Regions from separate parts of the Pantoea sp. X-Soil-TKNS-1279 genome, predicted to be linked through region 3. Evidence: riboswitches for the same ligand, from Rfam matches in the RefSeq annotation. Region 3 holds a riboswitch; each other region holds the start of a gene.
The links. Region 3 has a riboswitch for thiamine pyrophosphate ahead of thiM (hydroxyethylthiazole kinase). Riboswitches for the same ligand answer to the same signal wherever they lie in the genome.

Region 1 (2,262 bases), on a different replicon from region 3:
GGATACGCCGGACGCAAACCGCTGGCGCTTTCGACAATACGCGCTTCGGCCAACGCCGGGTGGATGGCCCAGGCCGCGCTCAGCAACTCCATCATGGCGCGGGCGCTGATCGGGCTGGCATCATGGCTTTCGACCATAGTTGCACCGAGCATAAAATGGCCGCCGCGACGCGGCACCAGATAGCAGGGAAAGCGCGGATGCAGCAGACGAATCGGGCGTGAGAAGCGCACCTCATCGCTGTGTAAAATCAACATCTCGCCCCGCACCGCCCGCAGGCCTGGCAACGCTGTTGCCGCATGGATGCCCCGGCAGTCAATCACCTGCCCCGACGGCTTCCCGTGGTGAAAAGCCACCCCACGTTGCTGCAACTTTTCACGCATTTCATTCAGTGCCAGGCGAGGATCGAGATGCCCCTCCTGCGCAAAAAACAGACCACGGGCAAAGCGCCCGGCGAGGGCTGGCTCCACGTCTGCCGGATCAATCCATTGATGTTGTTCGGTCATGCGGGCAAAGCGGTTCAGTTCCTGGCTGTCGCGTGGTGGTGCCACCACCAGCGTGCCCTGATGTTCAACGCAACTGACGCGTTGCTGCCACCAGGTTGCGGAGTGCTGCCCCAGCTCGATGACGGCCCGTGGTGCGCTTTCTGCTTCACACCAGGGTGCGAGCATACCCCCGGCAAACCAGGAGGCGGGCTGACGCGTGTCATCGCTAATCACTTCAAGCTGTTCACCGCGTTCGGCAAGTAAGGTCGCCACACACAGACCCGCAACACCGCCACCGAGTACAGACCAGCGGCTCATAGCGGGTATTCCGTAATACAAAGGGGAGAATTCACATCGGCCTCTCAGTTTTCGCACTGAGACCCGGGATACAGGAGGAGGGAAATGACACGCGCAACGGAAAAACGTCCCGATGTCAGACAGCCGAGATGACAGGCTGTCAGTCTTCCTACGCCAGTATCAACTGGGTCAGGTTCAAAGGGTCGCTAAGCCGCGCAGTGCGCTTTTAGCCTCTCAGTCTCTTGAGCGAGACTCCCCCGACGCGTCTATTTGTATTGCAGCCGCCAGGCTACGTCAAGTGTAAGCCCGGCAACAAAGCCTAACCTTTAAAAATTCCCTGTTTCAGGTTCATCCATTTTTCTCCATGATTTGCGCGTATTCTCGTCCCCTCATCCTGAAATCCGGCAGGTAAATTATGTGTGCTGATTCAATCATTTCAGCCATTCTGGTGTGTGTATTCGGCGTGATTATTCTGTGGGTGGTGTTCTGCCCCTGAGCCGTCAGGCAAAATAAGAGTAGCGATGCCAGGTGAGCAGCGGAATTTTGCTGTCACTGAACGACTGACCGCTGCCCGGCTGTTGCAACAGGGCGAGGCACAGATCGATCTCCTGACGAATATCATGGCCGAGCACCAAATCCAGGGTGCCGTTCTCCAGCAGCAGTCGGCTCGCTTCACTCAATTCATGGCCGATAAATATCACCTGATCCTGTACGCCAAAATCGGTTAACGCGCGCGCCACCCCTTCGTTACCGCCTGCGGTGTTGTAGATCCCTGCCAACGGGTTCCCCCGCTCCAGCCATTTTTTTACGCTGAGATACGCGGTTTCCGCTTCGTCGTTAATGTTGACGCGATCACGAATGGTTAACCAGGGGAATGCCTCGCGCAACACGCGGCGAAAGCCAATCTCACGCTCCTCCTGGGTACGATAGGTCGAACTACAAATCAGCAGAATATTGCCCGATTGCTGTGCGGGCAGCATACGGCCCATAAACCAGCCCGCAGTGGCTCCGGCAGCGACCTGATCAATACCCACATAGGCGCTGCGCCGCGAATTGGGCAGATCGCTGGTCAGACAAATGACCGGGACTCCATCATCAATCGCCGCTTTAACCGCACGATTTATTTTTACCTCATCGCGACACACCAGGATGATGCCGCTACTGGTGGCGGCTCGCCGGGTAATCAGTTGGCTGAAGCGTTCGACATTGAATTGCACGTTCGGCACGCTATCGAGGCTGAAATGGAGCTGGGGATAATCACTGATAGCAGCGCGTACCTGTTGCTCCACCTGATGGAGAAAACTGGAACCGGATTCGCAAATAATCGCAATGCGCGTTCTGTTAACACTCGGGTTGCCGGTATCTGCGTTCAATCCCAGCCGCTGCATCGCGTCTGCCACTTTTTTGCGCGTCACTTCCCTTACGCCTTCGCGACCATTCAGCACCCGGTCAACGGTGGCGGGACTGACGGCAGCTTCCTGCG
Region 2 (2,262 bases), 2.1 Mb from region 3:
ATGCCGGAGTGAAGTTGCAGGGCGAAACCGCCGATGAAAAATCGGAGGAGAGCCGCCTGGAAGAGGGTTGCTATTTTCTGCTGTATGACCAACGTTCAGAGCAAGGACGCGATGCCCATTTCCGCCGCTGGGTCAGCTATCTGTTTAACCCTATCGCCCTGCTGAACAACGCCGGGGTAGGGTATCAACGCTACTGGTTCCCGGCCTATGGCTTGATTCCTCGCTGGCACCACCGCCGCGACTTAACCCCAGTCAGCAAACCACAGCATCTCACCCAACTGACCATCAGCTGGTACAGCCATCATGTTGAGCATGAAGGGATCGCCAATGCGCTGCGCCCACTGCTGGCGCAGCAGGGCGTAGAGTTAATCACCCGTGAACTGAGTTACGAAGCATGGTTTAACGGTGAAGGCGAAAGCGATATCTGGCTCGGCAGTGTCAACTTCACCCTGCCACTGGATTACTCGCTGTTCGCCCAATTGTATGAGCTGCCGCTGATGCAGCAATGCATCCCAATAGACTGGCAAAGCGCGGCTGAACGCTGGCGCGAAAAAACGCTACCGCTGGCGGAATGGAGTAAGCAACTGGTGGACAGTGACTACCTGCATCCGCTGTTTCATCACTGGTTGCTGCTGGAAGGCCAGCGCAGTATGCGTGGTGTGCGCATGAATACCCTTGGCTGGTTTGACTTTAAATCCGCCTGGTTTGCCCCGCCGGAGCTGTGAACCTTTCGCCCTGAGCCGGAAATGACTAGAATGAGCCGTTCTCAACGGGGTGCCCTGCATTACAGGGGCTGAGAGAGACCCGTCGAACCTGATCCGGTTAATACCGGCGTAGGGATTTGAGATGCCTCACTGCTCAGATCCTTTGCGACTCAACCTTATCTTCTCCTCAAGGAGCGCAAAGTGTTTAAAAAAATTCTGCCCGTGCTGCTGCTGATTTCTGCCCCGGCGCTGGCTGCCAAACCGGTACTGACCGTCTACACCTACGATTCATTCTCTGCCGATTGGGGACCCGGTCCGGCAGTAAAAAAAGCCTTTGAAGCCCAGTGCGGCTGTGAGCTGAAATATGTCGCGCTCGAAGATGGCGTGTCGCTGCTCAATCGTGTCCGGATGGAAGGCAAAAACAGCAAAGCGGATATCGTGCTGGGCCTCGATAACAATCTGGTGCAGGCGGCAGAAAAAACCGGCCTGTTTGCCAAAAGCCAGGTGGATACCGGCGCACTCCAGCTGCCAGATGGCTGGCACAACGACACCTTTATCCCGTTCGACTATGGCTACTTCGCCTTTGTCTATGACAAAAACAAATTGAAGAACCCGCCCAAAAGTCTGAAAGAGTTGGTGGAAAGTCCTGAAAAATGGCGCGTGATCTATGAAGATCCACGTACCAGCACCCCCGGACTTGGCCTGCTGCTGTGGATGCAAAAGGTGTATGGCGACAAAGCACCGGAAGCCTGGCAAAAACTGGCGCAAAAAACCGTCACCGTCACCAAAGGCTGGAGTGAAGCTTATGGCCTGTTCCTGAAAGGTGAAGGCGATCTGGTGCTGAGTTACACCACCTCCCCGGCTTATCACATCATTGAAGAGAAGAAAGAAAACTACGCGGCAGCGCCGTTCAGCGAAGGCCATTACATGCAGGTTGAAGTGGCGGCACAGCTCGCCAGCAGCAAACAACCAAAACTGGCACAGCAATTTATGCAGTTTATGGTATCCCCGGCCTTCCAGCAGACCATCCCGACCGGCAACTGGATGTATCCGGTCATTAAAAGCGATCTGCCTGCCGGTTATCAGACGCTAAACGTACCGCAAACGGCGTTGCAATATAGCCCGACTGAGGTTGCCGACCATCGCGCCGACTGGATAAGTGCATGGCAACGCGCCGTCAGCCGTTAATTCCCGGCTGGCTGCTGCCCGGCAGTTTCACCGCGCTCTTGTTATGCGCGGTGGCGCTGCTGGCGTTTGGCGCGCTGCTGATGTCAGCCCCCATCGGTGACTGGCGTGGCCTGCTCACCGATGACTATCTGCATCACGTACTGGCTTTCTCCTTCTGGCAGGCGTTACTGTCGGCGCTGTTCTCAGTCATCCCCGCGATCCCGCTGGCACGCGCCCTGTACCGTCGACGTTTTCCCGGACGTAACCTGCTGTTACGCCTGTGCGCCATGACGCTGGTGCTGCCGGTACTGGTGGCAATATTCGGCCTGCTGAGCGTCTATGGTCGCAGCGGCTGGCTGGCCCAGCTGTGCAGCCTGGTAGGTATCGATTA
Region 3 (2,262 bases):
CGTAGCGCCGCCAACGCAGCTGACAGCGAACAACCAGTGCCGTGGGTGTGGCGAGTATTGACGCGTGGCGCGGTAAAACGCTGACGTCCGTTGCGGGTGATAAGCCAATCCGGGCTCTCCGCATCACTCAGATGTCCTCCCTTCATCAGTACCGCTTCACACCCGAGATCCAGCAATGCATCCCCCTGCATCAGCATCGTCTTCTCATCCTCCGCCACACTGCCGCCAAGCAGCGCCGCGGCTTCTGGCAAATTCGGCGTAATCAACGATACCTGTGGTAACAACAACTCACGCAGACTGGCGATGGCATTCGGTGATAACAACGCATCGCCACTTTTGGCAATCATAACGGTGTCCAGCACCACGAACGGCAGGCTGGCACGCTTCAGCTTGTCAGCGACAATTTCCACCACCGCCGTTTCCGCCAGCATGCCAATTTTTGCCGTGTCGATACGCACATCATCGAGCACCGAATCCAGCTGCGCTCCGACAAAATCTGGTTCGATACGATAGACCGACTGCACACCACGGGTATTCTGCGCCACCAGCGCGGTAATGACGCTGGTGCCATAGGCACCCAGCGCGGAGAAGGCTTTGAGATCGGCCTGAATTCCAGCACCACCGCTGGGGTCAGTACCGGCAATAGTCAATGCGTTAATACGTTTCATGGCGTCACCTCCAGTGTCCACAGCGCATCCAAAAAGGCAGCAACAAAGCTGCCCGGACCCTGGACCTGACGTGCCGCCCGTTCACCGGCCAGTGACATGACCCGACAAGCTGCCGCCACATGTTGCAGACGTTCACCCGGCAGGCTGGCAAAAGCCGCCACCACTGCCGACAGCGCACAACCTGTCCCCACTACGCGTGTCATCAGTGGGCTGCCGCCCGGGATGGCAAAGGTATGCTGACCATCGGTGACGTAATCCACTTCGCCGGTTACCGCCACGATGCTGCAGTAATCATTCGCCAACTGTTGAGCAGCGCTGAGTGCGGCGTCAGCCTGATGCAAGCTGTCCACGCCACGCCCGCCCGCCGCCTGGTTCGCCAGGGCAAGGATTTCCGAGGCGTTGCCACGGATGGCTGCCGGTTGCTGGGTCAATAGCTGCTGACAAAATTCGGTGCGAAAGGTTAACGCGCCCACCGCGACCGGGTCGAGCGTCCAGGGCGTGCCGGCACGGTTTGCCGCCTCTACCGCAGCCTGCATGGCGATGCTGCGATCGCGCGTCAACGTGCCCACGTTGATGAGCAGAGCATCGGCATAACCGCTGAACTGTGCGGCCTCATCAGCGTCGATCACCATGGCAGGTGAGGCACGCAGTGCCAACAGGACATTAGCGGTAAAGGTCTGTACCACATCATTGGTCATGCAATGTACCAGCGAAGCATGTTGATGCAGTAACTGAAGCGAGTGCGCGAGTTGCGCGGAGGAAAGAAGGTCAGGTTGTTTCATAAAGCTCCCAACCGGCGATCAAGAAGGCGAATGCGGTCAGGCATCTGACTTCCCTACGCTGGCATTATCCAGATCAGGTGGTACGGGTATTTCTCAGCCTTCACAAGGAAGGGCACCCCGAGTCATTTATATGACTGGCAGATTAGGGGAAGTTGCCTGCTGACGCAAGCCTGTCCTGTTAACGAGCAACTCCGTACGCTGCGTCGGAACGCTTTAGCACATTCAGTAGCAGCGCGATGGAACGCAAATACACGTTCTGCATAGAGCCATTGCTAATAAAATGGCCTTCGGGATAATTTCCACAACCATTGCAGCATAGATTTTCTGACTTCCCTCCACCTGTCAGGAGTTATCAACCGGTGCTCAGCAGCCATAAAAAACCCCGCAGAACGGGGTTAGTCAGTTATTTTCTTCCTGAAAATCACTTCCGCTGATATTGATTCAAGTACTGCTTAACTTTCTCAGTACCATTACCTACGTTAGCAACAGCGGTACGCAATTGTGTCGCACTCACTTCCAGGGTGTTCGTCCAATACTCAACCTCCCAGGTTTCAGTAAGACTAATAAAGCGTTTGTCTTCCGGTTGTTTTCTCTTTAAATCATCAGCCATTTCGCAGCTCCTGAGGTTAATCCTGAAAACATGACTATCGCTTCTTAAGAAGAGTAACTCGTTAGCTTAACCGAAGGATGTTAGCCGTCCGGTGATTGCCATACAGCCCCACTTAAGGCCAGGAGCCAGCACAGCGCTGGCTTCCGGAAAAAATCCTAGACAATATGGCTGACGATATCAAGGTATAGCAACTATACCAAAG

Region 1: it holds a riboswitch for thiamine pyrophosphate, as region 3 does, so the genes downstream of both, AC6I8N_RS22580 (FAD-dependent oxidoreductase) here and thiM (hydroxyethylthiazole kinase) in region 3, are expected to answer to the same signal.
Region 2: it holds a riboswitch for thiamine pyrophosphate, as region 3 does, so the genes downstream of both, thiB (thiamine ABC transporter substrate binding subunit) here and thiM (hydroxyethylthiazole kinase) in region 3, are expected to answer to the same signal.

Annotation. Positions count from the first base shown of each region.
Region 1 is NZ_AP035949.1:526,945-529,206, forward strand. It holds gene AC6I8N_RS22580 (FAD-dependent oxidoreductase) at 1-800, opposite strand, end outside; TPP riboswitch at 929-1,048, opposite strand; gene AC6I8N_RS22585 (LacI family DNA-binding transcriptional regulator) at 1,280-2,262, opposite strand, start outside.
Region 2 is NZ_AP035948.1:804,152-806,413, reverse strand. It holds gene sgrR (HTH-type transcriptional regulator SgrR) at 1-725, shown strand, start outside; TPP riboswitch at 761-858, shown strand; gene thiB (thiamine ABC transporter substrate binding subunit) at 906-1,892, shown strand; gene thiP (thiamine/thiamine pyrophosphate ABC transporter permease ThiP) at 1,868-2,262, shown strand, end outside.
Region 3 is NZ_AP035948.1:2,876,555-2,878,816, forward strand. It holds gene thiD (bifunctional hydroxymethylpyrimidine kinase/phosphomethylpyrimidine kinase) at 1-668, opposite strand, end outside; gene thiM (hydroxyethylthiazole kinase) at 665-1,450, opposite strand; TPP riboswitch at 1,484-1,580, opposite strand; gene AC6I8N_RS13480 (DUF3606 domain-containing protein) at 1,872-2,060, opposite strand.